Regions from separate parts of the Caminicella sporogenes DSM 14501 genome, predicted to be linked through region 2. Evidence: riboswitches for the same ligand, from Rfam matches in the RefSeq annotation. Region 2 holds a riboswitch; the other holds the start of a gene.
What was found. A riboswitch is a leader RNA that binds a small molecule or an ion and turns the genes downstream of it on or off. The one in region 2 is predicted to bind S-adenosylmethionine.
Positions count from the first base shown of each region.

Region 1: another riboswitch for S-adenosylmethionine. It lies ahead of metK (methionine adenosyltransferase); the one in region 2 lies ahead of BUA90_RS10155 (homocysteine biosynthesis protein).

Region 1 is NZ_FRAJ01000021.1:96-19,939, forward strand. It holds partial or broken gene BUA90_RS10545 (transposase) at 1-179, opposite strand, end outside; gene BUA90_RS10550 (hypothetical protein) at 332-934, opposite strand; gene BUA90_RS10555 (YvrJ family protein) at 1,103-1,246, opposite strand; gene BUA90_RS10560 (DUF2922 domain-containing protein) at 1,267-1,488, opposite strand; gene BUA90_RS10565 (DUF1659 domain-containing protein) at 1,538-1,762, opposite strand; gene metK (methionine adenosyltransferase) at 2,293-3,480, opposite strand; SAM riboswitch class I at 3,673-3,775, opposite strand; gene BUA90_RS10575 (COG2426 family protein) at 3,953-4,420, opposite strand; gene BUA90_RS10580 (tRNA 2-thiocytidine biosynthesis TtcA family protein) at 4,595-5,353, shown strand; gene BUA90_RS10585 (phosphodiester glycosidase family protein) at 5,346-8,171, shown strand; gene BUA90_RS10590 (hypothetical protein) at 8,241-8,645, opposite strand; gene yyaC (spore protease YyaC) at 8,876-9,415, shown strand; gene BUA90_RS10600 (AEC family transporter) at 9,423-10,358, opposite strand; gene BUA90_RS10605 (hypothetical protein) at 10,371-11,543, opposite strand; gene BUA90_RS10610 (glycogen/starch/alpha-glucan phosphorylase) at 11,745-14,183, opposite strand; gene glgD (glucose-1-phosphate adenylyltransferase subunit GlgD) at 14,197-15,315, opposite strand; gene BUA90_RS10620 (glucose-1-phosphate adenylyltransferase) at 15,356-16,480, opposite strand; gene glgB (1,4-alpha-glucan branching protein GlgB) at 16,571-18,469, opposite strand; gene BUA90_RS10630 (phospho-sugar mutase) at 18,773-19,844, opposite strand, start outside.
Region 2 is NZ_FRAJ01000019.1:91-14,719, reverse strand. It holds gene aroA (3-phosphoshikimate 1-carboxyvinyltransferase) at 1-1,246, opposite strand, end outside; gene aroB (3-dehydroquinate synthase) at 1,291-2,355, opposite strand; gene BUA90_RS10200 (permease) at 2,931-3,659, opposite strand; gene BUA90_RS10195 (permease) at 3,656-4,138, opposite strand; gene BUA90_RS10190 (Crp/Fnr family transcriptional regulator) at 4,241-4,915, shown strand; gene BUA90_RS10185 (FprA family A-type flavoprotein) at 5,040-6,221, shown strand; gene BUA90_RS10180 (peptidylprolyl isomerase) at 6,280-7,029, opposite strand; gene BUA90_RS10175 (homocysteine S-methyltransferase family protein) at 7,097-9,463, opposite strand; gene BUA90_RS10170 (vitamin B12 dependent-methionine synthase activation domain-containing protein) at 9,438-10,169, opposite strand; gene metF (methylenetetrahydrofolate reductase [NAD(P)H]) at 10,153-11,046, opposite strand; gene BUA90_RS10160 (UPF0280 family protein) at 11,138-11,860, opposite strand; gene BUA90_RS10155 (homocysteine biosynthesis protein) at 11,871-13,043, opposite strand; SAM riboswitch class I at 13,124-13,239, opposite strand; gene BUA90_RS10150 (cold-shock protein) at 13,420-13,620, opposite strand; gene BUA90_RS10145 (DUF4397 domain-containing protein) at 13,829-14,506, opposite strand.

The sequences.
Region 1 (19,844 bases), on a different contig from region 2:
GTTTTGGAAGTTTGTTTAGAAACTGTTGTTTTTCCATATTTTTTATAGTTATTTATCCATCTTGATAAGGTAACCGGATGAATATCATGACGTCTTGCTACTATACCTTGTTCACCAGTTTCTAAGGCTTCTTTAACTACTTTAACTCTAAATTCTTCAGTGAGTTGTTTTTTTGGCACTTAAATCCACCCCCTAAATTTATTATATTTCTATGGTTAATTTTGTCCAAATCTATTAGGGGGCTAAAAAGTTCTTAACTCTTAATTCTTAACTTTCAACTCTTAACTCTCTTCGATTATATCATAAACAAAAATATTCTTCTTTCATTTAGCTACTTTATTTCTGCTTGTTTTAATGTTTCTTTTATTTCTTTAATCTCCTTTTTTAATACTGCAATATCTCCTTTTGTAGCCGGACTATTTAATTCTTCATACAGATAATTAATGTCAAGTACAGGATTATATTGAGATTTAAAAGATATATCATTTAAAATTGCTTTACCATTATTATAATGTTCTCTAGCTGTTTTTAATTTACTTATACATGTTATCTCTTTTTCGTTATAAAGTTTTATAATCGTATTTCCTTTTTTGCTGTAAATATTTTCAATCGAAAAAATATTTATATATCCATAAGAACCATCTTTAAGAAATATCGGTTTTCTCATCTTAAATGGAATTAATATTAAATCTTGACTCAAAGGCAGAGGTATTATATTCTTTCTATTTATTATTTTACTATATTTTTGCCTTACAGATTTAATATCTACTCCATAATATTTACAAATTAATTTTAAAACAGTTTTCAACGTCTTATATGCTGTATAAGTTTCTCCACTCTTATCGATTATTTCAGTAATATTCCCAAATTCATCTTTGTAAATTGGAAGTAAACAGCTTACACCTTTTTTTGAAATTTCTTCTATAAATTTCACAATAACACCCCATTAGTTTTGAAATTTTTATCACCTTTCCCCTGCTATATACAAATATGCACCTAATCCTAAAATGTCCAATATCGACATAAGTTTTCTCAAAACTGCTTTTTTACAAAAAATATTTAGAGTAGCAAAAGCTTAGCTTTCACTACTCTAATATAAAACTTATTTTACATTTCCTATTGCCTTTGCTAACTCATTAATACTAATCGTCAAATTCTCAAGTTTGTTTTCTATTCTTACTAAAAGATATATAGAAACAGCTATAGGAAATCCCAGATTAGCAATTTGAGCATAAAGCGTTTCCATCCCCCTATCTCCTTTTTATTTTATTCTTCAACAATTATATTTGTAACATCTGTCTCTATTATTCTAGCAGAGTTTATTGCCACCAAATCTCCTCCAGTAGTATTGAAAATATTTTTATCTATAATCATCTGCATAACAGTTTTTATTTCATGTTCTGTTATATCAGATTTTGGACTGTCAACTACTATTTTACTTTTTTTATCGGACTGATTTAAAAAAATCATTTCAAGTTTACTAGTCATGACAGCTACCCCCTCCTATAATTCAAAGTCATAATTTTAATTTAAAAATCTATTCACCTGTTATTTCTTTTTCTTCTACTCTTATAAGTTTTGCCAAAGGATATTTTTGAAGATTTGATATTGCACTTACTACTGCAAATATATCATCATCTGCTACACTATTTTTTATCCTAGAATAAGTTTTTGTTCTGAAAATATCATTACCATCTTCATCAACACCAACTTTATACTTTAATTTAATTTTAGAATCCATTTTATTTATCTGTACTGCCATCTTCTCACCTCCTATGTGTGAGAACTAGTTCTCTTAGTACCATGGTCTAATTATATTTTAAAGTAATACTATTAAAAAATAAAAAGCCAACTAATGCATAGTTGACCTTACAATATATATAAACTTAAATGATTTTTTCTATTTTAAAATAGCACTTTAATAAAACTACTTCACCAAATACTTATATTTAATACAATATTCCCTAAAATAGTTATAGATTAGCTCTTAGCTCTCGGTTCTCAGCTGTCAGCTCTCAGCATCTTTAAAGTTAGTCTTTGAATTTTTTTAAGTCCTTTAAAATTTCTTTAAAAAAGTATAAGCTATTAACTGGGAAATAGTTAGTAGTAAAATATTTTTTTCACTAACTACTTGCTACTAGCTAAGTTATCATCAAAGTTACAGGTAATAAGAAAAAATTCTTTAGAGTTTTTTAATCCTTAATTTTTAATTCTTAATTTTTAATTTTTAATTCTAACTAATAAAAAAAGAGCCTTTCGAATAAAAATTCTAAAAGGCTCATCTTGTGTAAATTATTCTTCAAAAGCTTCTTTTTTAAGTATTTCTGCTTTATCAGTTCTTTCCCATGGAAGGTCTAAATCTATTCTTCCAAAATGTCCGTAAGCAGCTACATTTCTATAAATAGGTCTTCTTAAATCTAAATCTCTTATGATTGCAGCTGGTCTTAAATCAAAATGCTTTTTAACAAGCTCTACTATCTTTTCTTCTGGAACCTTTGCTGTTCCGAAAGTTTCTACAAGTATTGAAACAGGTTTTGCTACACCTATAGCATAAGCAAGTTCTATTTCACACTTATCTGCAAGTCCTGCAGCAACTATATTTTTAGCTACATATCTTGCAGCATAAGCAGCTGAACGGTCAACTTTTGTTGGGTCTTTACCTGAAAATGCTCCTCCACCATGTCTTGCATATCCACCATATGTGTCAACTATTATCTTTCTTCCAGTTAAACCAGCATCACCTTGCGGTCCACCTATAACAAATCTACCAGTTGGATTAATAAAATACTTAGTTTCTTTATCTAATAGATTACTTGGAATAATCTTGTGTATTACATGTTCTATTATATCTCTTTCAATTTGTTCATGGCTAACTTCTGGACTATGTTGAGTAGAAACAACTACTGTATCTATTCTAACAGGCTTATCTCCATCATATTCTACAGTAACTTGAGTTTTACCGTCTGGACGAAGATAACTAAGTGTTCCGTTTTTTCTCACTTCTGAAAGTCTCTTAGCTAGTTTATGAGCTAATGAAATTGGTAGAGGCATTAATTCTGGAGTCTCATTACAAGCATATCCAAACATTAAACCTTGGTCACCAGCACCTATAGCTTCTAATTTATCTTCTATTTCACCTTTCTTATGCTCAAGTGCCTCATCAACTCCCATAGCAATATCTGGAGACTGTTCATCAATAGCAGTTAAAACTGCACAAGTATCGCAGTCAAATCCATATTTTGCTCTAGTATATCCTATTTCTTCAATAGTTCGTCTAACTATTTTAGGAATATCTACATAGCATTTTGTAGAAATTTCTCCAGCTACTAATACTAACCCCGTTGTTACTGTTGTCTCACACGCTACACGAGCTTCTGGGTCTTCTTTTAAGATAGCATCTAGTATAGCATCTGATACTTGGTCGCAAATTTTATCTGGATGCCCCTCTGTAACTGATTCTGAAGTAAAAAATCTTTTCAATTTCTTTTCCTCCTTTGTATCTTTTAATAATTTTTACATGAATTTAAATTAGTTTACACAGTTAAATAATTTAAAAACTTCTATTTTTAATATTATACCCAATATTTTCTCCTATTAATTTTTATCACTGCATAAACTATCAATCATATAATAAAAACCTCTTCCGATTGAAGAGGTTCATGTTTTACAATATCCTCATCTTTCAGAATGATATTCTGTAGGAATTAGCACCGTGTACATAGTACCGGTTGCCGGACTTCATAGGGCCTAGTCCCTCCGTCTCTCTTGATAAGGCTTTATAATATTAAATTTTACTTAAACGATAGTACCACATCTTTTTTCTTTCGTCAATATCTTATTTATAAAAAATTGCAAATCTTAATATTAGTTCTCAGTTCCCAGCTCTCAGCAAGATTACAGGTAACAGGAAAAAGATTCTCTAAGGTCTTTTAACTTTTAACTCTTAACCGTATCACATGTTTACTGCGGCAATATGACTTAAAAAAGTTATTATAAATGCAGCTATAGTATTTCCAACAAATATTGCAAAAAATGCATGTTTTATCCTCATATTTAAAAATGCTGCTGCCATAGCTCCAGTCCATACACCTGTTGAAGGCAGTGGAACTGCAACAAAAAGCATAAGTCCTAAAGCCTCATACTTTTTCACATTTTTTGCTCTCTTGATAGTCCTATTTATTAACCAGTCTTCAAATTTTCTTATTAATTTATGCCTTCTCATCTTAGAAAAAAAAGGTCTCAAAAAAAATAATATAAACGGAACGGGAATCATACTTCCAGTTAAACATACTAAAGCTGCATGAATTGGTATCATTCCCATAGAAACAGCATATGGTATAGCTCCCCTAAGTTCAATTACCGGCAGCATAGACAAAAAAAATACTTTTATTTCTCTTGAAAAAGCTTCTAAAATGTCCATATTATCACCAAGTCTAAAAGAATTTATAATATAACCACTACTTTAAGTATAGATTTCTAAATTAATAGTGTCAATGTTATTAAAAATATAGTTTTTCTGTAACCTAATTGTAATAGATATTTAATTATCTATACTATATGTAATAAATTATAATGAATGTAGGAGGGATAAATATTGAGAAAAATTTTAGGTTGTATAAGAAAAGCAGTAGAAGATTTTAATATGATACAAAATGGAGATACAATAGGTGTCGGTGTTTCAGGTGGAAAAGACAGTATAGTATTATTATATGCTTTAAAACTTTTTCAAAACTTTTCTCCTGTTAAATATAAATTAAAAGCTATAAGCCTTACACTTGGCTTTGATAATTTCGATTTAACTCCCATTAAAGAATTTTGTGAAAAAATAGAAGTTGAACATATAATTCGACCAACCGAAATTGGAAAAATAGTTTTTGAAGAAAGAAAAGAAAAAAATCCTTGTTCACTGTGTGCTAGATTCAAAAGAGCTATACTTCATGAAACTTGTCAGCTAAACTCCATAGATAAACTTGCTTTAGGTCATCATAAAGACGATGCAATAGAAACACTACTTCTCAGCATGTTTTATGAAGGAAGAATAAGCACATTTAGTCCTGTTACTTACCTTAGTCGCAGAGACCTTACTATGATAAGACCTATGATTTATGTAGAAGAAAGGGAAATAAAAGGAGCTGTTAAAAGACATAATCTCCCTACGGTAAAAAGTCCCTGTCCAGCAGATGGTAATACTAAAAGAGAATACATGAAAAATTTACTAAAAAAAATCTACAAAGACATTCCTAGAGCAAATGACAGTCTTTTAACTGCACTAATGAACATAAAACAACTGAATATATGGGATAAAAATAAATATAAAAAACAACTATCTGAAAGGACTGATGCCCATGAATAACTTTAAAAAATGTTTTTCAAAAATACTAAGTTTTATACTCATTTTCAATATGTTTTTAAATTTTTCACATGCTGAATTTATAAACATATACGAAGAAAAAAATACACAAAACATCTCTAAAGGTGTTACTTATGAAAAGATTTTAAAATTTACTGATAAGGGCTGGCTAAACTTAAATGTCTTGAGAATTGACCTCAATGACAAATATACTTCACTCGACATTTTGACTAGCGAAAAAGGTATATCAAGTAAAGATTCTCTGACAAAATTAGCTGCTTCCAATAAAAATAGTGAAAAAATAATAGGAGCTATAAATGCAGACTTCTTTGATACTAATAAAACTGCTACAATGGGTCCTGTCGTAAAAGATAGTAATCTTATAACTTCATCTTTAATGGACCCAAGCTTTGCAACTTTTAATATAGATAAAGAAAATAATCCATTTATAGACTATTGGTCTTTAAGCAATATTACTCTCAAAAATGAAACAAATAATTATATTTTAAATATAGATTTTAAAAACAAACCTTACATAGAAAACAGAGTAGTTTTATTAGATAAAAACTGGGGACAAACCTCTTTTGGAAATTCTAAACACCCAAATATTGTGGAAATGATTGTAGAAAATGATGAAGTATCAGAAATAAGAGATAATTTAGACCCTATTACTCTGCCAAATGATGGATTTGTCATCGTTGCTACTGATAGTGCTAAAGAAAAAGTTTTAAACAATTTTAAAATAGGTGATAGAGTATCTTTAAATATAGAAACTAATCCTGACATAGAAAAATTAAAATTAGCAGTAGGTGGTGGTTCTGTAATATTAAAAAACGGAAGAGTATTAGATAAATTTACTCTTGATATAAAAGGTAGACATCCACGTTCAGCATTAGGTATCAATAAAGATAAAAATGAAATAATTCTTTTAACTGTCGATGGAAGAACTTCTTCTTATCCGGGAGCAACTCAAACAGAACTTGCAAATATTCTGCTTAAGCTCGGTGCTTATGATGCTATAAATCTTGACGGTGGCGGTTCTACTGAAATGATAGTTAAACCTTTAGGAGAAAAAAATCTCCAGATAGCAAACAATCTATCAGATGGATTTGAAAGAAGAATTATGAACGGTTTAGCTGTATTAAACAATGCTCCTAAGTCTTCAATTAAAGGCATAATAATAAGCTGCGAAGACAGCAATATATTTGTAGGAACTTCAAGAGAATTTAAAATCAAAGGTTATGATGAAAATTACAACCCAATAGATATAGACCCTAAAGATGTAAATTGGAGTGTAAGTGGCATAGATGGCGAATTTATTGAAAACAGATTTATTCCAAAATCTACAGGAAAAGGTATAATTAAGGCAAGTTTTAAAGGAAAAAACGCTACTTTTAAAATTAATGCAATTGATAATCCTATAAAACTCCAAATATCTCCTTCTAAAATCTTTATTGATACTAATAGTCAAACTACTTTAAGTGCAGTGGCTGTAAATGATGAAGGATATAAAGCAAAAATCGATTTAAAAGACCTCATATTGAGTATTCCTGATGGTATTGGAGAAATACAAGACAATACATTTATATCATCAGACAAACCTAGCAGTGGAATTATTAAAGTTTCACTTAAAGATTTGGATGCATATATACAAATTGCAGTGGGATATAAAAAAGTTATTTTAGATGATTTTGAAACAAAAAAAGGAGAATTTTTATCGTATCCTAGTGAAGTTACAGGAAACTTTGAAATATCTTCTGATGAAAAGAAAAATGGAAACTTTTCTGGAAAATTAACTTATGACTTTTCTAAAGTTTCAAGCTCTAAAGCTGCATATATAGTTTTTAATGACTTTTATATAGATAAAAAGCCAGAAAAACTCGGTTTATGGGTATATGGAACTTATGGAAATGCACACTGGTTAAGAGGAAAATTAACAGACAGCAATGGAAATTCATTTACCATAGATTTTTCTAAAAATGTCGATTGGAATGATTGGAAATTTGTAGAAGCTGCTGTACCTAAAAATGCAGTTGCTCCGCTAAAACTTGAAAGAATTTATTTAGTCGAACCAGATTCTTGTCTATTAGATAGTGGATATATTTATATAGATGATTTAACTGCATTTTATAAATCGACTTTTGACAAAAAAGTTCCTAAATCTGAAACTATCTTCTTAGATAAGCGAAATATTCATTCTGAGCTCAAAAATGAAAATTCATTTAGATTTTTAGCACATGGAAACATAACAGAAATAGATACTCCATTAGATGAGCTAATTATAAATGATATTGCTAATATATCTAATGAAATGGATATAAATGTATTTGCTGGTTACGTTGATAAAAAACTTAGAGATAAAATAACAAAACAATATATAATAGGCTATGAAGGTTACTCAATTAGCAAATTTAAAAATGCTTCTTTTATAAAACTTGATAACAGCAAAGGCAGCATTAGACAAACTGACTATAATCAGTGGATATGGCTTTTAGATACAGTAAAAAATATAGATTCAAAAAGCCTGTTTGTTATACTTCCTAAACCTTTAAACTTTGCCGACAAACTTGAAGAAAAATTATTTATAAATACTTTTAAGAAACTTAAAGAAGAAAAAAATATTGATGTTTGGATACTTACAAATAGTAATGATAGTCAAAGATTTAAAGTTGAAGTTAAAGATGGTATAAGATTTGTAACTCTTAAATCATATCCTATCTACAATGATATGGACATATGTAATGAAATCAAATACATGCTATTTACTGTAAATGATGGATATGTAACGTATGAAATAAAAAATATGTATGAGAAAAAATAAGCTAAAATTTAATATTTTCTTTAGTTAAGATATATATTAGAGACAGGTTGAAATCGAAAAACTGAAATTTCACCTGTCTCTCTTTCTCAATATTTGATTTAAAAGACTTATTTGCTCTTCAAATAAATTTTCATTTAATAAATTATATATTTCTTCTTCATTGTTTCTTCCATCTTTTAACATAGAAACTAATTTAGTTATATTGTAGTACCCCATATTTTCTAAAATAGTTCTTATTTCTTCTTTTTCATATATTTTAAGCGTATTTAAATCTCTGTTTCCATAGAATTTTGTAAATTTTCCTAATATATTATCATCTATTATATCCCTAGCCTTTTCTACTTGTCCGTTATGATAATTTCCAGCTCCTTGAAATAAAAAACTCATGATTTCATTTGGCAGCAGCTTATCACTATTTGGATGAAAATACAACATTGTTAAAGAAGTAATAACAGTTATAAAAATAGTAATCACTATATAAATTTTAGTTTTTATAATATCACCCCCCAAAAAGACAATTAATAAGTAATAATGAATAATTAATAAGTATTTAAGCCACTATTCATCATCACCTATTCATTATTAATTATTCATTATTCATTATTAATTGTTCGTTGTCTTTATTATTTTCGCCTAATTTGATTTTATTTATTCTTTTTAATAAAAAAACCTCATATAATATAAATAAGGGGGTGCTTCTTCTTTTGGAGAGAAAAAAAACAGATTTAACCAGAGATATAAAAGTCCACTTTCAAGATGAAAATGCAATTAAAATTCTTTCTCAGTATTTAAGAGAAAGAATTTTTGAAAATACAATTATAATATGCATAGGAACGGACAGATGTATTGGCGATGCACTAGGTCCTATAGTTGGAAATTTACTTACAAAAATGAATTTTAAGTATCCCGTATATGGTACTTTAAAATATCCTATTCATGCTGTCAATTTAAAAGATGAAATAAAAAAAATAAAGCTCAACCATAAAAATCCTCATATAATTGCCGTAGATGCATGTCTTGGAGAAAAATCATTTATAGGTAATATACAAATAAGAAAGGGTCCTATCTTTCCGGGCAAAGGTGTCGGAAAAATATTACCCTCTTTAGGTGACTTATCAGTTGTAGGAATAGTCGACAAATATTCTTATGAAGATTTTTTTCCCATACATAGTATAAGGCTTAATTTAGTCATGGAAATGGCAGAAGTAATTGTAAAAGCCTTTTTAGATGCGAGTAAAGAATGAAAAATATCTATCTGATGAGCATTACTATAAAAGGTATTGTAATTATTGAAAACATTGTAGATAAAAATATTGCTTTTGATGCCAATTTATAGTCATTTTCATATTTTGAAGCCATTATCGCTGCATTTGCAGCTACAGGCATAGCCGTTATTATAGTAGGTATTGCTACTAAATAATCATTAAAACCTAAAATTTTCAATATAACTAAAACTAATAAAGGAAGTATCAACAGTCTAATCATACATAATAAATAAACTTTTATATCGCTAATTATTTCTGAAAATTTTACATCGGCTAATATTGACCCTATAAACAGCATGGAAAGAGGAGTTGTAACTCCTCCAAGCATTCTCAAAGTACTAAATATTGGAGTAGGCAGTTTTATTGAAAATAAAAATAATGTAAATCCTATACAAACAGCTACAAATCCCGGATTAATAAATAATTTTAAATTTATTTTACTACCCTTTACAAAATGATTATTTTCTCTACGCTTCAATCTAGTCATCAAAAATATTCCAAATGTCCATACTAATATATTGAATGGAAGATTATATATGGCTGCATAGAACACGCCTAAATCCCCAAATACAGCTTTTGTTACAGGATAACCCATATATCCTACATTTGAAAATACCATAGCATATTGAAAAATATCTCTAGTTTTATTTTTTAAATTAAGTATTTTACAAAACATATAGGACAAACTAATAATAAAAGCATAAATGCAAAATGAAATAATAACTAACTTACCGCTTTTTATAAGTACATCTGGAGAAAATGAAAAATTCATTGCAGTAATTATAAATGCAGGTAATGTAACATACAGCACTAAATTACTTATATCTCTATTCATATCATTAGTAATTATTTTCAATTTTTTTATTACATATCCTACAACGATTAACAAAAACAGTACAAATACTTGTTCTAGTGCAGCCACTACAAATCCTCCTTATTTTCGATTTATAAATTCAAAAAAATTATTTAATCCACTATGAACAAATTCATAAAGCAGTGGACTATCTAATTTGAATTCTACTTCAAATTCCAGTAAATCTGAAAATTTCTTGCTTTTAAAATATCTCTTTATTTTACTTACATTTTCTTTAACAAATGTCCCAACTGCAAGCTGATTTCCAGTTGTAACAAAATATACTGCAAAAATATCTCCATTTAGATAATATACAGAATCCTTTACATGTTCATTATGTGGATTAAATTCTGTATATAAAAACCCTGCTTCATAAATATTCTGCATAGCTCCTCTTTTGTCTTTATCAAATATTTCAATAATATCTATAAAATTTTTTAAAGAATATATCAATATATACTCAGGCTTTCTAAGTTTAAATGCTGCTTCCACAGGAGATATTCTCATTCTATTCCTTACCTGTGCAAATGCTACTTTTAATCCTTTTTCAGTTTTAACTATACCTATTTCAGAAATGATTAGCTGATACCCCTTTGCCATATCTATAACTGATTCTGCTATATAAAACTTTATTCCATCTTCTTCATGAGAAAAATCTACTACATTTTTTATTAATGTAGATGGTCTAGTTGTCGGCTGAAATTTTTCAAAGTCAAAATCCATGCTTAGAAACTTTTGAGCTGGGGTGTCAGTTCCCATACAGCGCATAATATAATAATTTACAAGCTGAACTTCATCTTTTATTTTTTCACATATTTTATTCCACAAATTTTCCTCTTCTTCTTTATTTAATTTTATATCACAGTTTAAAAGATGTTCATATTCTACGGTATTTCCCGGCAACATTTCATTGTTTTTTAAATTGATTTCATATATACTCTTTATTAAATAAATTGCCTCTCTTTCATTTATCTCTACTAGTTTTCCTCCTAGTCCGCCCATCATCTTCATTGTAATTATTTCTACATCTTCAGCACTAGCATTTAAAAGACTTTCATATCCATCTATACCATATTCTTCACAATCTAAGTGAAAAAATTGAACAAATTTTTCACCAAGTTCTGTTTCCCAATATATCCTAAGTGCTATAACTCCCATTAATCGAGTATTTGTTGCCTCAGCTTTAATAAATTTATAATTAGGTATAAATTTTTTATTTCCTCCGCCTTTGATGACTTTAAATTTTCTTTTCATATAGCATCTCCTTTAAATATCTATAATTTAAAGTTATTAGTTCTAAGTTCCATATTTTCAAATCAACCCTCTAGAGTCCTTTTAACTCTTAACTTTTAACTCTTAACTCTTAACTATTTTTTAACTCCTCTAACATTATTTTATTCTAACATAAAATAAAAGGGATATGTATATAAAAAATAAACATATCCCTTTTTTGTATTATTTATAATAGCTATGATATATATTTACTTTCCAAATGCCTGTAGCATACTCATAAATAGTTCTATCACTTGAAAATACACCAGAACAGCCTATATTTATTATGGATTTTTCTTGCCATACTGATTGATTTCTATACAATTTATCTATTTTTTCTTGAGCTTTTACATAATCATCAAAATCTTTTAATACGAAAAATTCATCATTGTGCTTTAGAAGTGAATCTACGATTATAGAAAATTCTCCTTCTTTTTTGCATAAAGATTTACCTTGCATCTGGTCTAGTATAGTTTTTATTCTAATATCATTATTGTATATATCCATAGAATTATATGTTCCATTTCTGTAAAGCTTAAGTATTTCTTTTTCCTTTAAACCAAATATTACTATATTTTCATCGCCAACAGCATTCCTAATATCTATATTTGCTCCATCAAGAGTTGCTATAGTAATTGCTCCATTCATCATAAATTTCATATTTCCAGTTCCTGAAGCTTCTTTAGTTGTAGTAGATACCTGCTCACTTACATTTGCACACGTTATAAGTTTTTCTGCTAATGAAACTCCATAGTTTTCTAAAAATACAACTTTCAACTTATCATTGACATCTTTATCATTATTTACTTTTTTAGCCAAAGTATTTATCAGTTTTATAATCTGTTTAGCAGTATAATATGCAGGTGCAGCTTTTCCAGCAAAAATAAATGTTCTCGGATAAATATCCAAATTTTTATCTTCTTTTAATCTATTATATAAATACATTATATATAAAACTATTAACAACTGTCTCTTATATTCATGAATTCTCTTTGCATGTATGTCAAAGATTGTATTAGGGTCTACATCTATACCTTGTTTTTCCTTAATCATTTTTGCCAATTTTATTTTGTGATTTTGTTTGATAGTGTAAATTTTTTCTTGATAAGATGGGTCATCTTTGTATTTTAATAATCCCCTCATCTTAGTTGGTACTCTAATCCAGCCATCTCCAATTGCTTCAGTTATCAATTTTGTAAGTTCAGGATTTGCTTTGATGAGCCACCTTCTATGACTTATCCCATTTGTCTTATTATTAAATTTATATGGATAGTATTCATAAAAATCCTTAAGTTCCTGTTTTTTAAGTATTTCTGTATGAAGTTTTGCCACTCCGTTTACACTATGACTTCCAACTATAGCCAAATGAGCCATTTTCACCTGATTGTCTGCTATTATTGCCATTTCTGCAATCTTTTCAAAATTTCCATAATATCTAGTATTCCAGAGTTCTCTACAAAATCTTTCATTTATCTCATGTACTATCATATATATACGTGGAAGAAGTTTTTTAAATATATCTACATTCCACTTTTCAAGTGCTTCTGACATTATAGTATGATTTGTATATGCTATAGTATTTGTAGTAATTCTCCATGCTTCATCCCATCCAAGTCCTTCTTCATCCATTAATATCCTCATGAGTTCTGGTATTGCAAGTGCAGGATGCGTATCATTTATATGAATTGCTACGTAATCATCAAAGTCTTCTATAGGTTTTCCCCTCTTTTTAAAAGTTCTGATTATACTCTGTATACCAGCAGAAACTAAAAAATATTCCTGTTTAAGTCTTAAAGTTTTACCTGCTTCATATGCATCATTTGGGTATAACACATGTGAAATAGCTTCTACTGAATTTTTATACTCAAATGCTTTTAAATAATTCCCCTTACTAAAACATGTGTAGTTAAAATCTCTTTTAACAGTTTCTGCACTCCAAAGGCGAAGTGTATTTATTTGTTTATTTTTATATCCTACAATAGGAGTATCATACGGAACAGCTAAAACGGATTCATAATTTTCATGTATAAACTTCAGCCTTCCATTTTCTTCAACAACCCTGACATCTCCTCCAAATTTAACTTCTACTGCTTTATTTTCTTTCCTTATTTCCCAAACATTTTCATATTGAAGCCATTTATCTGGAAATTCTACTTGATACCCATCTATTATTTTTTGTTCAAACAACCCATAGTTATATCTTATACCACAGCCATGTCCCGGAACACCTATTGATGCCATAGAATCCAAAAAACAAGCTGCAAGTCTTCCAAGTCCTCCATTTCCCAATCCCTGATCTTTTTCTACTTCTTCAATTTTCTCTAAATCTATACCAAAATCTTTAAGTCCTTCTTCACAAATATCTTTTATTCCAAGATTTATAAGGTTGCTCACAAGCAGTTTTCCCATCAAAAACTCCATTGAAAAATAGTATACTTGCTTTTCACCTTTTTTAATATATCTTTTATTTGTATTAACCCAATCTTCAGCTATATAATCTCTTACTAAGCTCCCAAGAGCATAGTATATGTCAAGGTCTGTTGCTTCATCTATAGTTGTCCCTCTTTCTGTCTTTAGTTTTTTAATAAAATCATTTTTAAATATATTTTTAGTTATCATCATATTTTATCTCCCCCTAAAGTATTGAACCTTTTTTTATCATCAAAGGATTTTTCCTATCTCCACTAAGTAAATTATTTTTCGTAATATGAACATATTTATCTATTATAGCATTTCTAATATATGCTCCCTGTTCAATTACGCATTTTTGCATGATAATACTGTTCTTTACTACCGCACCTTTTTCAATGTGTACTCCCCTACCTATAATACAATTTTCTACAGTTCCCTTTATTATAGAACCATTTGCGACTAATGAGTTTTTAACTTTAGAACACTGTGAATATTTTACCGGAGGTTCATCTTTTACTTTTGTATAAATAGTACCGTTTTTGTGAAATAATTCTTTTGAAATTTCTACATCTAAAAGGTCCATGCTCGTTTCATAATAATTTTGTATTGTATTTATACAAGCTAAATACCCATCAAACGAATATGCATTTACATTTAAAACATCTAATCTTTGAAATATAGCTTGTTTTAAATATTCACTGTCTCCCATCGTCAGACTATCGTGTATTATTTCTAAAAGTAGTTCTTTTCTCATTATATACATTTCCATAGATATGTTGTAATACCTTCTATTTCCTGCATTTCTTCCTATACTTATTACTCTTTCTCTTTCATCTAGATTTAAAGTATTACAACCTAAAAATCGTCTATTGTGATTTATCATTTTTTTATAGATAATAGTTATATCAGCTCCACTTTCTTTGTGATATTTTAGAGCTTCTCTAAAATCTATATTGCAAATCATATAACTCCTCGCTAAAAGTACATAATCCTGTCTGCTGTATTTAATATAATCTAAGTGGTTTTTAAAATTTTCCAAATCTCCTCTATAGGTAGTAAAGTTATTTAAATTTACTACTGGATTTAAAACAGACAATCCATCAATTTTTCTATCTAAATCCCAAGGCTTACCCATTCCTAAATGATCCATTAAAGAACGACTTTTCCCTTGAGTAAAAATACATATATTGTATATTCCCGAATTTACCATATTTGAAAGTATAAAATCTATTACTCTATATCTTCCTGCTATAGGTATAGTAGCTATAGGTCTGTTGTACGTGAGTTCTTTTATAGCTTCTTCATTTTCACTCAAATTAATAATTCCCATTAAGTCTTTCACTTTTAAGTCCCCCTTTTAGCCTTTAAATAACTCACAATTCCTAACTACTTATCACTTCCACCTCTTTTGAATTTCTACTGCCTATCTTAACTCCTGCTTTTACAACTACCCCTTCCATAACTATTGCTTTTTCTACTACTGCATAATCCTCTATTTTTACATTTGGCATTACTACCGAATCTATTACTTTTGCACTTTCCCCTACATATACACCCGGAAATAATACAGAATTTACAACTTCTCCATGAACTACACATCCTTCATTTAAAAGAGAACTTATAACTTTTCCACTACTGCTTATATAATGAGGCTGACTGTTTGGATTTACAGAATATATTCTCCAACTTCGGTCGTACAAATTAAGCTCACTGTCTTCCTTTAAAATATCCATGTTTGCTTCCCATAAACTTTCTACTGTTCCTACATCTTTCCAATATCCTTTAAATTTATAAGCATATAATCTCAGTCCATTTTTTACCATATTAGGAATTATATTTTTACCAAAATCATTACTTGAATTTTTATCTTTTTCATCTTCTATTAAATATTTTTTCAAAATTTCCCAATTGAAAATGTATATACCCATTGAAGCTAAATTACTCTTTGCATTTTTAGGTTTTTCTTCAAATTCATATATCCTGCCATCATTGTCAATATTCATTATCCCAAATCTATATGTTTCCTCCCACGGAACTTCTATAACTGAAATTGTAACTTCTGCATTTTTTTCTTTATGATATTTAAGCATTAGTGAATAATCCATTTTGTAAATATGGTCGCCAGATAAAATCAATACATAATCCGGGTCGTACATTTCTATAAAACCCATATTTTCATATATTGCATTTGCCGTTCCCTTATACCATCTTCCGCCATGACGCCCTACATAAGGTGGAAGTATTCTGACCCCTCCATGCATCCTGTCAAGGTCCCAAGGACTTCCATTTCCTATATGTGCATTGAGTTCAAATGGCTGATATTGTGTAAGAACTCCAACGGTATCTATATATGAATTTGAACAGTTACTAAGTGTAAAATCAATAATTCTATACTTTCCTCCAAAATGAACTGCTGGTTTTGCTACATTTTCAGTTAATTTCTTAAGCCTTGAACCCTGTCCCCCTGCTAAAACCATTGCTATTATCTCTTTTTTCTGTTTCATCATAAAAATCAATGCCCCCTTTTTAACTTTTTAATCCTATTCTACTCAAATACCAATCTCATAAAATTCAACTTTAAAATAAATTTTTATAATTTATCTTCTAAGTTTTAGAAATACTGCTCCTAAAGGTGGAAGATTGATTTTTATAGAATAAGGCTGATTATGCCAGCTATTGTCATCAGCTCTAATAATTCCTCTATTCTCAACTCCAGAGCCTCCAAATTCTTCTAAATCACTATTAAATACTTCTTCATATTCTCCCTTATATGGAACGCCTATCTTATATTCAATTCTGATTATAGGAGTAAAATTAAATACTGCTATTACAAAATCTCTTTCTGCTTTTCTTATAAATGCTATTATGCTTTCTTTATCATTTTGATGGTCAATCCATGAAAAACCCTCATGACTGCTGTCTTGAACATACAAAGCCCTTTCATTTTTATAAAAATTATTCAATCTCTTTACATAGTGCTTAAACTTTTCATGCATAGGATATTTTAATAAAAACCAGTCTAATTCTTTTTTGTAATCCCACTCTATAAAATGTCCAAATTCTCCTCCCATGAATAAAAGTTTTTTCCCCGGATGTGCTATCATGTATGAATAAAATAATCTTAAATTTGCAAACTTTTGCCAATAGTCTCCCGGCATCTTTTCTATAAGCGATTTTTTTCCGTGAACTACTTCATCATGTGATAGTGGAAGTATATAATTTTCTGAAAATGCATATACAAATGAAAATGTTATTAAATCATGATGATACTTTCTGTATATAGGGTCTGTTTTCATGTATCTTAGCATATCGTTCATCCAACCCATATTCCACTTAAAATTAAAACCCAATCCGCCAAGATGTACAGGTGATGTAACTTGTGGCCATGCTGTAGATTCTTCAGCTATCATAAGTGCTTTCGGATAGTATTCAAATATTGTCTTATTTAATTTTTTTATAAATTCTATTGCTTCTAAATTTTCTCTTCCGCCATATCGATTTGGCTTCCAATCATTTTCCTTTTTCCCATGGTCTAAATACAGCATGTAAGACACAGCATCTACTCTCAATCCGTCTATGTGATAAACATCAAACCAAAATACTGCACTTGATATTAAAAAACTAACTACTTCAGGCTTTCCATAATCGAATGTCGCCGTTCCCCATTCTTTATTTTCTGCTATTATTGAATCTGCATGTTCATATACTGCTGTTCCATCAAATCTATATAAACCATGAGAATCTTTACAAAAATGTCCCGGAACCCAGTCTAATATTACTCCTATACCTTCTTGATGGCATCTGTCTACAAAGTACATAAAATCTTCAGGTCTCCCATATCTACTTGTTATGCTAAAATATCCCGTTGCTTGATAGCCCCAAGAACCGTCAAATGGATATTCTGTAAGAGGCAATAATTCTATATGAGTATATCCCATTTCTTTTACATACCTTATAACATCTTCTACTATTTCACTATATGTGTAAAAATTTTCATGTCCTTTTGTTTTCCATGAACCCAAATGCATTTCATATATATTGACTGGTTTATCATAAAGTTCTTCTTTGTTTTTCATCCACATTTCATCATTCCAAACATAATTTTTCAAAGATGTTACTATTGAAGCTGTATTTGGTCTCTTTTCCGAATAAAATGCATATGGGTCTGATTTTAATATTACTCTGCCGTCATTTGTATGTATTTCATATTTATATAAATGTCCTTCTCCAATTCCAGATATAAATATGTTCCATATTCCATTTTCTTCTACTTTGTTCATACTGTATCCTATTCCATTCCAATTGTTAAAATCTCCTACTACTCTGACTTCTTTAGCATTTGGAGCCCATACTGTAAAACTTACTCCTCTTATTCCCCTATATTCAGTTATATGAGCTCCTAAAAATTTATAACTTCTAAAGCTGTTTCCCTGATGAAATAAATATATATCAAAAGAACTCGGACATATATATCCTATAAATCTATCCTCTACCATATTTTTACCCCTTTTTTCTTCATTTTTCACAATTTATATAAATTTATAAATTTTAAATCTTTTCTCTGTTTATCAACTATTTAACAATCTATGATTCATTTATTTTAAATATTCATTTTAAATTTAAACTTTTTTAAAATATTTTATTATTTTTAATGAATATTTTGTATATTTATTTACCCTTTACATTAATATTCAAACCACTAATATTTGTTCAAATTTTAAATTTAATTCCAATTTTCATGTTTTAATGTCAATTTTTTTATTATAAGTTGAAAAAATAAAAAAGTAGAGGAAATTCCCCTACTCTATTTCATTTATTTTGTCAAGCACAAATTTTCTTATTATATTAAGTTTATCTTCAGCATTTTTTTCACTATCTGATACAACAGAAAAATATATTTTTATCTTAGGTTCTGTTCCAGAAGGTCTTATAGCAAACCAAGAGCCATCTTCTAAAGTAAAGTGAAGTACATTTGACTTAGGCAAATCAAGTTTATTTTCAGTTTTGTCTAAAATATTTTTAGATAAACTTTCTTTATAATCCCTTATAATTTTAACTCTTATGCCTTCAATATTTAAAGGCGGATTATTTCTAAAATCATTCATTATTCTTCCTATTTTTTCTATACCTTCTTTTCCTTTAAGAGTTATTGATTTTAAATCCTCTTTATAATAACCGTACTTTTCATAAATATTTTTAAGTCCGTCAAGTAAAGTCATTCCCTTTGATTTATAATAAGCTGCCATTTCAGCTATTAACATTGAAGCTATGACCCCATCTTTATCTCTTACAAAAGTTCCAGCTAAGTATCCATAACTTTCTTCATATCCAAATATAAACTTTTTGTCTTTATTTTGTTCAAACTCTTTAATCTTTTCACCTATAAATTTAAATCCCGTAAGTGTATTGATAACCTCTACTCCATAACTCTTTGCTATAACTGCTCCAAGTTCAGAAGTTACTATAGTTTTTACTATCACTCCGTTTTTCGGAATACTTTCCATAGATGATAAAATATAGTCAATCAGCAGTGCTCCTGTTTGATTTCCAGTTAAAACGACATATTCTCCATTTTTATTTTTTACTACTGCTCCTACTCTATCACAGTCTGGGTCTGTTCCTATGATAATATCTGCATTTTCTTTTTCAGCAAGCTTAATTGCAAGTTTAAAAGCATCATGTTCTTCTGGATTTGGATATTTTACTGTAGAAAAATTGCTATCTGGAATTTCCTGTTTTGGCTCTACTATAACGTTTTCAAAACCTATTTCATTTAATACTCTTTTAACTGGCATAGCACCTGTTCCATGTAGAGGTGTATATACTATTTTAAAGTCTTTCATATTTTCTATTACATCTTTTCTTATTACT
Region 2 (14,629 bases):
AGTTTGGATAAGATTTTTTTACTGCTCCACAGCCAGTTATTACAACTGGTTGTGTACATTTAATAGATGCTACAGCTAATGCCATAGCTATTCTATGGTCATTCCAACTATCAACAACCCCACCTTTTAAATTTTCTTTTCCTCTTATTACTAATCCATCTTCTAACTCTTTTACATCAGCTCCTATTTTATTAAGCTCAGTAGATATTGCCTTTAGTCTATCAGATTCTTTAATTCTAAGCCTAGCAGCATTTACTATTTTAGTCGTTCCTCTGCTCAAAGCCCCTAAAACTGCAAGTATGGGAACTAAATCTGGACACTGTGAAGCATCTATAACTTTACCACAAAGTACTGACTTATCTACTTTTATAAAACTTTTATCTATCTTTACTTTTCCACCCATTTTTTCTAATATATCTAAAATTACCTTATCTCCCTGTAGAGAATTTATATTTAAATCTTTACATTTTACACTGCCACCTAATAATCCTGCTGCCATCCAAAATGCAGCTTGCGAATAATCACCTTCTACTTTATAATATTTACTTTTATACTTCTGATTTCCCTTTATGTAAAATTCTCTATAATCATTATTTTTTATTTCTATTCCAAATTCGTTCAAAACATCTATCGTCAAATCAACATATCCCTTTGATTCAAGAGATGTTGTAATTTTTATACATGAATCTCCATCTAAAAGCGGCAGTACAAACATTAGCCCAGATATGAATTGCGAACTAATATTGCCTTTAATTTTAAATACACCAGATTTTAAATTTCCATTTATAGTTAATGGCAATTTCCCTTTATCATTTTTATAATATATACCCTGCTCTTTAAATATTTCATAATAAGGAGTAAGAGGTCGTTCAATCAGCTTTCCACGCCCTGTAAATGTAATCTTTTCACCTGCTAAAAGTGCAAATGGTATTAAAAATCTGAGAGTTGAACCTGATTCATTACAATCAATAGTAGAATTTAGAACTTTAATTCCTTGAGTTCCTTTAATTTTAGCACAATATACATTTTCACAAACTTTACTTTCTATACATTCAATATCAGCTCCTAAAGACTTCATTCCATTTATAGTTGTCTTTATATCGTCTGATAATATTAAATTATCTACATAACTTATTCCATTTGAAAGTCCTGCACATATAATAGCTCTGTGGCTAATACTCTTTGATGGTGGAATTTTTATCTCTCCACTTAATACAGATGGATTTATCTTTACTGTATTTTTCAATCTTCTAACTCCCTTCTCAATTTGCAGACGATTTACTTTAAAATTTAATAAAAATATTTTTTTACATCAATTTTTTTTATCTTTTTTATATAACTTTCTCCTATTTTCTTTAATAAAACTATATTCATTTCACTTCCTTTATTTTTCTTATCTAGATTTATAGTCTTAATTATCTCTTCTTTATCCATATCCGGCATTTTATATGGCAAATAATATTTATTTAATATTTCTTTAATTAAATTTGCTGTGCCTTTTTCTGTCATTCCCTGCTCTTCACTTCTCCTTGTTATATTATACATACCTATTGCTACAGCTTCTCCATGAGTATATTTCTCATATTTAAAATATTTTTCTACAGCATGACCTAAAGTATGTCCAAAATTTAATAACATTCTTTCTCCTTTGTCTTTCTCATCATTTTCAACTATTTCTTTCTTTATACTACAGCATGAATATATTATTTCTTCTATATTATCAAACAACTCTTTTTCTGTATTATATTTAAGTAAATTTTTAAATAATTTTCTATCTCTTATACAACCATATTTTATTACTTCTGCCATTCCATCATATAAAAATCTTTTTTCAAGAGTTTCCAAAAGTACAGGGTCTATAAATACTGCCTCTGGATGATAAAAACTACCTACAAGATTTTTTCCTCTTGATAAGTTTACGGCAACTTTTCCCCCTATGCTGCTATCAATTTGTGCTAAAAGAGATGTTGGAACTTGTACATACGGTATTCCCCTCAAAAGTGTAGAAGCAGCAAAACCACCTAAATCCCCAACTACTCCTCCTCCAAAAGTAAGTATCAAATCCCCTCTATTTATTTCAAAATCTAAAAGTCTATCATAAATATACTTTAAAACTTCAAGTGATTTACTTTCTTCTCCTGATTTAACCACTATTTTCTCTATTAAAAATCCATTTCTTTTAAGATTATCCTCTATATTTTTCCCATATATTTTTTCAACATTTGAATCTGTTATTACAGCTATTTTTTCATTTTTATATATTTTTCTTAACTTTCGCCCTATATCTCTTATAATACCTTTTTTTATATATATTGAATAACTTTTATGTACAAGATTTACATCTAAAATATACATTTATATCCTCCCTATGTTAATTAGAAATTATAATTATTCACTTTCAGCTCTCATCTAATCAGCCTAGAGTCATTCTTTTAATGTCTTTCTAACTCTTAACTCCTAACTATATTCCCCCTCGTCTATACAATATTTATTATATCATTAGACTTTATAAATAAAACTGCACAGCATTTTTAATACTTACAGCAATATTTAATTTTATCAATTTTTTAAAATTTTGCATATTATATTTATTATCAAATATCGAAAGGATGTAGTCATATTGTTTAAAAAAATATCTTCTTTTATTGACAATTACAATTTTTTAACACAGTATGTATTCATAACTTTATCTTTTATGTTCTTAACCATTGGAATGGATATATGCTTTTACAATATCTTTTTTACTAAATACGCTCTACTATCAATTTTCTATCAAATAGCAGTAAAAATTTTTATAATCATGCCACTAATATATTTGCTATTAAAACAAAAAGAAAAAATAAATAATATTGAAAATTTAATAAAAAATAAAATAGACAAAAAAAATTAAGGGTATTTCCACCCTTATATACTCAATAATCAGTTAACTTTTATAAAGTTATTGCATTTACTGGACATTTTTCTACAGCATTTTTTACAGATTCTCTATTTCTATCATTTATTTCACCATCTATTACTACAGCTTTTCCATTTTCAATCATAAAATTATCTGGAGATAATTTTTCACAAATTCCACAACCTATGCAATAATCTCTATTTATATTAACCCTCATGTCTTCCTCTTCAAGATTTTCATACTGCTCTAATTTAGGTATACTATCCCTTTTAACAAATACAGATACCATGTAAGCCATAATCAATATTGATATTATTGTCAGTATCCATCTCAAAATCATAAACTCAACACCTAAAAATTTAGCTTCATTAACTAACATAGGAACTTTCACAACTGCCCAAGCACTCAATATTATTACTACATTTGAAATACTTGCTCCTTTTCTAATTAAAGTCTTGCATATTGGAAAAGCTGCATAAATAGGACCTGCTGAAAGACTTCCAACTATAAATGAAAAGAGTTTGCCTTTGTAGCCAGATTTTTCTCCTAAATTGTCTATTATTACTTTTTTAGGAACCCATGCTTCTATTAAAGATGTCAGTATAAATACTACAGGCATTATCTGAAACATTTCTATCACATAGTACATACTATTATTAAATGACTCTACAGCTTTTTGTCTATTTACTATTAACAATATAATATATACCAGACTGACACTAAACAGCATTTTATTTTTCTTTATTTTTTCTGTCAATATCATATAATCACCCCCATAACCAAAGAAATCAACACTGCAAATATAAAGCTCAATGTATTTCTAGTAAGAGCAAACTTTAATCCAAATTCTCTTTTTTCCAGACTAAAAGTTACTATCCCAACCATAGTTAGAGTAGTTAAAAAAGCTGCTGCTGGCATTATACTAGCTCCTTTATCTACTAAAGAACCTACAAGAGGAAAAGCTACAAATGCCGGTATCAATGTTATACTTCCAACAAGAGCTGAAATAAATGTCGATATGAAAATATGATTTCCTCCCATATAATTTTTTATAGTTTCAGGTGGTATAAATGAAAGAATCAGCCCTATTAAAAACAATATACCTATAATTTCTCCCATCATATTCTTCATCATATTTCTTGACATTTTCATTGAATCAATAGTCTTTTTCTTATCTTTTTTAATCGATATTAAAAAAAGAATTAAAGTTATAATCCAAAAAGCTAAAGTAAATATATCCATTTTTTATTTCCCCTTTCAATTTTTTTATAGTTTTATTATAATTTTTTCAAAGACATAATTCCGTAACATATGTTACAACTATTTATAAAAGGAGAATTTTTTATGAAACTCAAATATTATATCCCTTTATTAAAAACTTTTGACTTATTTAAAAATCTTACTGAAAAAGATTTCTATACTTTTTTTAATGAAAATAACCATAGAATATCAAATTATCCAAAAAAGACATTAATATATTTGCAAAATGAAAAATGCAATACTTTAGATATAATTCTCGAAGGGGCTCTTTTAATACAAAATGTAGATGAAAATGGAAATATTTTAACTATAAATATATTTGAAACAGGTTCTAAAATAGGAGGCAACCTGCTCTTTTGCGACCAAAACAATTATCCTATGAATGTATCTTCCATAGAAGATTCTACTTTACTGCACATAAAAAAAGATTTGATTTTAAGTTTATGCCAATATAACTACCATTTTCTATATGAATTTATGAGAGATATATCTAATAAAGCCTTTATGCTTGGAAATAAACTTAAAACTATAAGTATGAAAACTATAAGAGAACAAATAATAGAATTCTTAACTTATGAATATTTTAGACAAAATAGTTTAAAAATAAGCCTAAACATGACTAAAAAAGAATGGGCTGAAAGATTGGGAATTCACAGACCTTCTCTTTCCAGAGAACTTGCCAAAATGCAAAAAGAAGGACTAATTGAATATGATAGAAATTCAATAACAATCAAAAATAAAAACATCATTACAAAATAAAAAATAATTTTATTATTTTAAAAAAAAAATTGTTAATACTTAAATTTTTGGGTATCAATATTAGTGTGCAATATAATGAAAACAATTATCATTTATTTTTATAAAATTTGAGGAGGTACTTTACATGGAACATTTTAAAATCAAAAATAATATCTACTGGACAGGAGTATTAGACCCTGAATTAGAAGTTTTCGATATTGTAATGAAAACTGAATACGGTACAACGTATAATTCATATTTCATTGATGATGAAAAAAAAATTTTAATTGACACAGTTAAACCAAATTTTAAGGACGAATTTATTGAAAAACTTAGTAAATTGACTGATATAAAAAAAATAGACTATATAATAATCAATCATACTGAACCAGACCATTCAGGAAGCTTAAAATACATTTTAGAAATAAATCCTAATGCAGTAGTCTATTGTACTAAAGCTGCAAGCATATTTTTAAAAGAACAAATTAATGGTGATTTTAATTGTCATATTATTAGTGATGGAGAAACTTTAGATATAGGCAGTAAAAAATTAAAATTTATAACTGCTCCTTTCCTTCACTGGTCAGATACTATGTTTGTTTACGATGAAGCAGATAAAGTACTTTTTACTTGCGATGGATTTGGTACTCACTACAGTTCAATCGACCCTAAATCTGTTTATAAAAATGAATATAAAGAATCTTTTAAATACTACTATGATAGTATAGTAAAACCTTTTGCTAAACATGTACTAAGTGCTCTAGAAAAAGTTAAAGATTTAGATATTGAAATAATTTTAACTTCACATGGACCTATTTTATCTGAAAATATCAAATACAATATTGAAAAATACTATGAATGGTCTAAAAATGAAGTGGAAAACAGAAATCAAAAACAAGTAGCTCTTTTATATCTATCAGCTTACACTAATACTGCTGTCATGGCTGAAAAAATTAAAGAGGGTTTAGAATCAGAAGGAATTAAAGTCGAATTTCTAGATGTAGAAAATGAAAGCCTAGAAAAAATACACTTGATTATCAATAGTTCTAAAGGTCTGCTACTTGGTTCTCCAACAATAAATAAAACTATGGTTAAACCTATGTGGGACGTTCTTTCTGTTATAGACCCAATGGCAAATATGGGTAAAGTTGCTGGAGTATTTGGCTCTTACGGCTGGAGTGGTGAAGGTATAAAAATGGCACATACTTTGTTAAAACAAATGAGCTTTAAAGTTCCTTTTGAACCAATGAGTAAAAAATTCTTCCCATCTGAAGAAACGCTTAAAGAATGTTATGAATTTGGTAAAGAATTTGCTAAACACATATAAATTAAGCACCTGCAAAAAAGCAGGTGCTTTTTTCTAAATATAAAATTTTTAAATTATTTTATTCATTAATTACTACTTCATATTTCTTTTTTAATTCATTAACTCTGTTTAAATACACTTGTCTTTGTTTATTCATTAGAAGTTGTTCCTTTAACCTATTTTTTACATCTTCAAACTTACTAATACTCTCTTCTTTTTTATCTATTAATTTAATTATATGATACCCAAATTGAGTCTTAACAGGTTTTGATATTTCACCTTTTTCCATTTCAAATGAAGCCTTTTCAAATTCTGGAACCATTCTACCCCTTGTAAAATATCCTAAATCGCCTCCATTAGTTTTAGAAGGACACTTTGAATACTTTTCAGCAGCACTTTCAAAAGATAGACCTTTATTTAGTTCTTCTAATATATCATTAGCTTTTTTTTCTGTATCAACAAGAATATGACTTGCCCTAACACTTTCTGGTGTTTTAAAATAATTTTTATTTTGATTATAATAATCTAACAATTCTTCTTCTGTAACTTCTACATCTTCTAATAGTTTTTTAAGAGCATATTGCTTAAGTAAATTTGCTTTCATCTGCTCTAACTGTTCTTGAAATTCTTTATCATTTTCATAACCTGATTCTTTAGCACCTAAATAAAATAATTCTTCATTGATTAAATCATTTAAAAGAAGTCTCTTTCCATGTTCCGAATTAAACTGCATAGCTTTTTGAGGGCCCATGCCTTCTAATACTTCATTTACATATCCCTCTGTTATAGCTTTTCCATTAACTGTTGCCAACACTTTGTTTTTATCCATTTATTTAACTCTCCTTTATTTTGTAGTCTACTTTAGAATACCAAAAATTTATAATAATGTCTAATATTTATACTCCAAATATCTTTTGAGCAATTTTTACAGCTTCTCTGGCATCCTTTCCATAAAAATGAGCCCCTATCATCTCTGCATAATCCTTATTAAGTACAGCTCCACCAACCATAACACAACAGTCAGGTTTATGCAGTTTAATTTCTCTTATAGTTTCTTCCATACTTTGAATAGTAGTCGTCATTAAAGCACTTAACCCTATCAGCTTTACATCTTCTTTTATAGCTGTATCTATTATTTCTTTTACAGAAACATCTCTTCCCAAGTCTATAACTTCAAATCCATAATTTTCAAGTAGTATTTTAACTATATTTTTACCTATATCGTGTATATCTCCTTTGACAGTAGCCAATATTATTTTTCCTTTAGATATTTTATTTTTTTCTTCTACTATTAGTTTCTCTTTAACAGCTTCAAATGAAGCCTTTACAGTTTCAGCACTTCTAATGAGCTGTGGAAGAAAAATTATTCCTCTTTCATATTTTTCACCAACAATATCGAGTGCAGGAATTAAATATGTATCTACTACTTCCATAGCTTCTCTTGTCTTTAAAATTTCTTTCGTTTTCAAATAAGCTTCTTCCTTCATTCCGTTAATAATTAATTGTTTTAAATCTTTTTCTATTTTTTTAACTGTTGCTATTTCACAACTTTTATTGCTATAAAATTCTATATACTCCTTACATTCTTTATCTTGATTAGAAAGTACTTTAAAAGCCCTAATTACATCCATAATAATTTCTATAGTAGGGTCAGTTATAGGTGCATCTAATCCATATCCTAAGGCTAATGCTAAATAAGTAACATTTATAGCTTTTCTGTTTGGAAGCCCATATGAAACATTACTAGCCCCCAATACTGTCTTAACATTATATTTTTCTTTTATCATTTTTATTGCCTTGAGAGTCTCCAAAACAGTTTCTTGAGAGGTAGAAACAGTAAGCGTCAGACAATCTATCAATAGATTTTCTTCTGGTACTCCGTATGCCTTTGCTGTATTTATTATTTTTTCAGCTATTTCAAGCTTCCTTTCCACAGTTTCCCCTAATCCTTCTTCATCAAGACATAAACATATGACACATGCTCCATATTTTTTTGCTATTGGAAATATTTTTTTCATACTTGAAATTTTACCATTTACAGAATTTATTATCGGTTTTCCATTATATATCCTTACTGCTTCTTCTATTACATCTGACTTCATACTATCTATTTGAAGCGGAATATCTATAATTCCTTGAAGTTCCAAAATAACTTTTTTCATCATTTCTCTTTCATCTATCTCAGGAAGACCTAAATTTATATCTAATATATCTGCACCTGCCTTTTTTTGAACTATAGCTTCAGATATTATATAGTCAATATTATTAGTCTTAAGAGCTTCCTTTAATTTTTTCTTTCCCGTTGGATTTATCCTTTCACCTATTATTTTTACTTCCTGACCAATAATCACTGTTTTTGTAGAAGAACAGGCAGTAGTTAATCTTTTATTGCTTAATTTTTTTGGTTTTAAGCTATTTAAATTTTCTTTAATAGCTTTTATAAAATCTGGATTTGTGCCGCAACATCCTCCAAATATTGCTACTCCTTTTTCAGCCATTTTCTTTATTTCACAAACAAATTCACTTGGCGTTATATCGTATACCGTTTCTCCTTTTTCTATTTTAGGTAAGCCTGCATTTGGCTGTACTATAACTGGAACAGTTGACACTTTAAGTACTTCATCTACTATTGGACTCAGCTGTTTTGGACCAAGAGAACAGTTTAACCCTAATGCATCAACTCCAAGCCCTTGTAAAACCTGTACCATAGTAATTGGATCTGTTCCTGTCAAAGTACGCATATTTTCTTGAAATGTCATTGTACAAAAAACAGGTAGACTGCTATTTTCCTTTGCAGCTAGAACAGCTGCCTTTGCTTCATACAAATCAGATATTGTCTCTATAAGTATTAAATCTGCTCCTTCTCTACTTCCTATAATTATCTGCTGTTTAAAAATTTCATATGCATCATAAAAACTTAACGTTCCTATTGGCTTCATCATTCTTCCAATAGGTCCAATATCTAAAGCAACAAATTTATTACCTGCTGCACTTCTCGCTATTTTTACTGCTTCCCTTATTACATCTTCTACAGAATATTTAAATTCTCTTAATTTCAACTTATTTGCTCCAAATGTATTAGTAGTTATTATATCTGCACCTGCATCTAAATATTTTTTATGAATATCGTAAATAATCTGTGGTTTATTAATATTATATATTTCAGGCAGCTTACCTGCTCCTAGTCCTTTTTTCTGGAGCATAGTACCCATAGCTCCATCAAATAATAAAAATCTATCATTTAATATTTTTTGTATTTCCACAGTTATCTCCTTCCTTTATAAACAGACAATTTTTAAAAAGTCTACAATTTTTACAATCCTTTTTTTCTGTTATATTCCCTTTCTTTGAAAATCCTATTAACGCTGTTACAGACTTCCTCGGAACTAAAATACAACTATCAGTTATAGTCAAACCTATATTTTGAAAAGCTGTTAATAATTCTAAAATTTTAAATTGAACATTAATTGGAAAATCCCCATATCCCGGACTATATCTTGATGTAATATAATATCCATTATTTGCCGCAATCTTTTTTATTATAGTTTCTACACTATCACATAAAGCCTCTATCCCTGCTGTTGCACATGCATCAAATACTATACTTTTCACCAAGTCAATTTTACCATAATACATTATTTTTTTATCTACTTCACTTCCTAATGTTGCTGCCATAACAGCACATTTTTCGGAATTTTTCAAATGCTTAACAATATCTCTTCCTTCAAGTTTAAATATCTTATTACCTATAAAAACTTCATTATTCTTTTTGCTAATATCAAATATATTAAAAACAAAATTTGTTTTTGCTATTTCTTTTAATTCCACTATACATTCGTTTATCATTTTATCGATTTTACTGTCTACTGCTCCATTTTTATATCCTAAATATCTCAAAACTTCTCTTTTATCTATATTTATTCCAACTTCTTCTCTATTAACGGGATTATAATCAATATACACACTCATTTACCAATGCACCCCTTATATTTTTAATACTATTTAAAATCCTTCTAGTCGTTTTTGCCTTGTTCATCGTATAAATGTGAACTCCATCTACCCCCCACGAAAGCAAGTCAACAATTTGTTCTACTGCATATGCTATTCCTGCTTCCTTTAATGCTTCAGGATTGTGTTCATACTTTTGCAGTATTCTTAAAAATTTTGGCGGAAGTGTACATCCCGTTAATGAAACAATTCTTTCAATTTGTTTTTTATTAAGTACAGGCAAAATTCCTGCTAAAATAGGTACATCTATATTTAATTTGCTAGTTTTTTCTCTAAATCTATAAAAAATTTCATTATCAAAGAATAATTGTGTTATTAGAAAATCAACTCCTGCATCTACTTTTTCCTTTAAATAAATTAAATCTAAATTCAAGCTTTTACACTCTATATGCTTTTCAGGATAACATGCAGCACCAATACAAAATTCTCCTCTTTCTCTGATATGTGCAATCAAATCTCTTGCATACTTATAACTATTTGATATAGCATAGCTTAAATTATTTCCACTAGGATAATCTCCTCTTAAAGCCAATACATTTCTTATACCATGTGCTTTAAGAGAATTTAAAATATTATCAATATCTTCTCTACTGGATGTAAAACAAGTAAGATGTGCTAAAGAAGATAAATTGTATTTATTTTTGATAAATGATGCTATTTCAACAGTTGTATCCTTTGTACTCCCACCAGCACCATAAGTTACACTTATAAAATCAGGTCTTAAATCATTTAGTGCCTTTATTGTATTATATATTGTATCTATAGGATAATCCCTTTTAGGCGGAAAAATTTCAAATGAAATCAAAGGTCTTTTATTTTTAAATTTATATTTAATCAACTTTAATATCCTCCCCATCATAAATATTTTTTATTAAATATGATATCTTATTAAATTAAACCAATAGCTAATAAAAAATATAAGTAAAATTTCAAGGCTTAACTATATTCATATTTCCCCATGCTCCCATCTTATCTCCAATTATTATTAATATTCCTTCTATACCTTTAATTGATTTTCCAAACTCAATTCCTTTACTTATATCATCAGGTCCTTTTATAATATTCCCTATGGCAGTTGCAGACGCATCAGCTAATAAAGTATCTTTAGATAAAACTACTACTGCATCAGCTTTACCAAAACTTAAAGAATGTCCTATTGTTCCCGCAGAAGTACAAATTCCTAAAGGTGTTTCTTCTGGCTCAACTGATAGTGCAATTTTCTCTGAAAAAGGAGATTTTCCAGCAAAAATCAATATCTTTCTCCTTTTATTTGTTTTAATAAAAATATCTCCACCATTTTCTATTATGATTTCATCTGTATTTTTCAATAAATCTAATCCCACATACTGTGATATGGCTCCTGCAACTGCTGCCATAGGTCCAACGTTAGCAGCAGTTGACGCCCTTGCCATATGCTTAATTATTTTATGAGCACTTTTGGAAATCTCTATAGGCACTAAACTTGTATAAAAATTTTTATTATTCTTTACATAATTTATAATTACATCTCTGTATTTTTTTAGATAAATTCTAGCTTCCTCAATCAAATTAATTTTTGACGATATATTTAAATCAGACTCTCTATCTACAACTGTAAAATTTATTAAATCAGCAGCTTTGATATAATCCCTGTAAAATCTGTACTGATACATTGTAAATCACCTACACTGCACTAATGGTATCTATTTCAAGAGTGTTTAATTTATTGTTTAAAGGAAATTTCTGTATAGGCTCTTGAAGTAGAAAATCTCCTTTTTCAATCCAATCTTTTAATATATTTGCTATTTCTCGTGCTTTTTGAAGATTTGAAAGAGGTATCGTCTTTATTTCTTTTCCATTTAAATTTACTTTTCCACTTCTAAGCTGTGCATAGCTTACTCGCCCTAAACTTGGTTTATTTCTCTTTTCTACGCTATAATCAATAATATTTGTATAAATATCTTTATCTTCTATTGAAACATTTTTCATCATATCTTCATCAAGTATAGGTATTGGTATACCTATTCCAACAAACATTGATATTCCATATCTTTTAAAAACCACTGGTTTTATATATTTTGTACTCATTTCTTTTAAATTTCCTATTACAGCCAAAGTTCCAGCTCCTCCTAAAGGTATATCTCTTTCATCTCTAACACAGCCTGAATTAAATTGTGTTCCCTGCCATGAAACATATCCTACTGCTCCAGCTAGAAAAATTCTAGTTCCTATACCTATCGTTCTGTATAAAGGGTCATTAAGCATAGGACTTAATTGCCCAGTAGTTGAATAAGTTATATTGCCTTTGTTTGGCTTTAAAATACCCATATAGGTATAAAGTCTTCTGTCTGAAGTGTTAATAGCTGCATTATAATTTTGATAACAATTTCTAGGATTAAACAAATATGCTTCATTGATAGAATCCTTAGTAATATAAGTTTCTATTTCTTTCCTTGGATAACAATCTGTTCCTTTAGATGTTGCTTTTAAATAAATTTTTTTACCGTCTATCAAATCACAAATTACATGTGCTCCACCATATTCTTTACCTTTGCTTTCAGATTCTTCAGTAACTCCAATATATACGTCAACTGCTGCAAGTCCAGCATAAGCTGGAACATCATTTAAGTACACCTTAGACATTCTTATCGGAGGGTCTGAATGACCAAAATTCAAAAATGCACCTGTTGAACACATTGGTCCAAAAGTTGCAGTTGTTACTACATCTACATACTTAGTGGCATCTTTTATTCCTTTTTCTTTAACTATGTCAATCACTTCTTCTGCCGTTACAATTACTGCTTTACCTTTTTTTATCTTTTCATTAATTTCTTCATAAGATTTTTTTATTGACATAATAATTCCTCCTTATATCTTTTATATATAACAAAAGCCTTTTCCGACATTGGAAAAGGCTTTAATAAATAAATAAAGCACTCTCATCTGCCGGTATTTCTACCGCTGGAATTAGCACCATTGTACACTGTACATAATCAATGTACTGGTTGCCGGACTTCATAGGGCCAGTTCCCTCCGTCACTCTTGATAAGAGTATAAATATTCAATTTTATAATTGATTAACAGTATAATACCTATAATATAAATTGTCAATATATTTATTAAATTTTTGTTATTTTTTATTACAAACAATTAAAAAACGGCTTACACAAACATATAAGCCGTCTTGTTTTCTACAATTTATTTGTCTCATAATCTATATATGATTAAATGACTATAATCTCACTACATTAGCAGCTTGAGGTCCTCTAGTACCTTCAACTATTTCAAACTCAACCATTTCCCCTTCATTTAAAGTCTTGAATCCTTCTCCTTGAATAGCTGAGAAATGAACAAATACATCATTTTCTCCTTCAACTGAGATAAATCCATAACCTTTCTCTGAATTAAACCATTTTACTGTACCTTTCTTCATTCTTACATCCTCCTAAAACTCTTTAGTTATTGATGATTGCACCTTATAAACTTTAAAATCTATTGAACATTTCCCTCTATACTATTCAAGAAGAAAATCTCAATAAACTTCATCTGCCAATGCTAATCATCTATAAATTTTGTACATATTAAGATTACTATAGTTTTATACTTCTGTCAATGATTTTCAATATTTTTTTCTATTTTTTTCAAAATCTCAAATATGTACCTCCATCTAAAGGAATTAAAACTTGTAAAGGAGGTCTTTTTCCGAAAAGTCCAACCGCATAAATTGTATAAAATTTATTAGACATTAATTTTACATTTGGTACATACAATATTCTCTGATTACTATTTGTCTTATAAATTTCAACAGTATAAATATTTGGATTCATAGTTATATAATTAGTTACTTCCTTATATTCTACATCTTTAAATAAACTTCTTTCATTAGATAATCTAACATCTACACTTGGTGTATTTGGCGATAAATGAACAAATCTCAATTTAACCTTTCCCGGTTGGATATTCATAGAAGTATCCTCTATAGGATATAAAGCTATATTCTGCAACTCATTAACCATTGCAATAGTTAAAATAGTATTTGCTGGAATATTTATATTTTTATCTATAATTAAATTTCTCCTGCTTCCTGCTGGAAAAATTTTTATACTATATATCCCATTTTGCAAAGGAATATATTGAGTAAAACCCCTATATGGAAAATTAAGTGCAATGGGACTATTATTAACATAAATATCTACTGCTGGTGCGTCAGGTGAAGCATGTAGTATTCTAACATAACTCGAATTAACTCGTCTATAATAGTCTTTGTAGTAATCTTTTACTGAATTTAAAAAAGGACAGCTCATAAATTGATTATACATTTAATTAACACCTCACAAAATTAATAATATCATTACTAATAAAATATTCATATTTCCTTTAAATCTTTACCACTTTTTAGTTAAATTTAAAATTGCATAAAAAAATCCCTGCATACGCAGGAG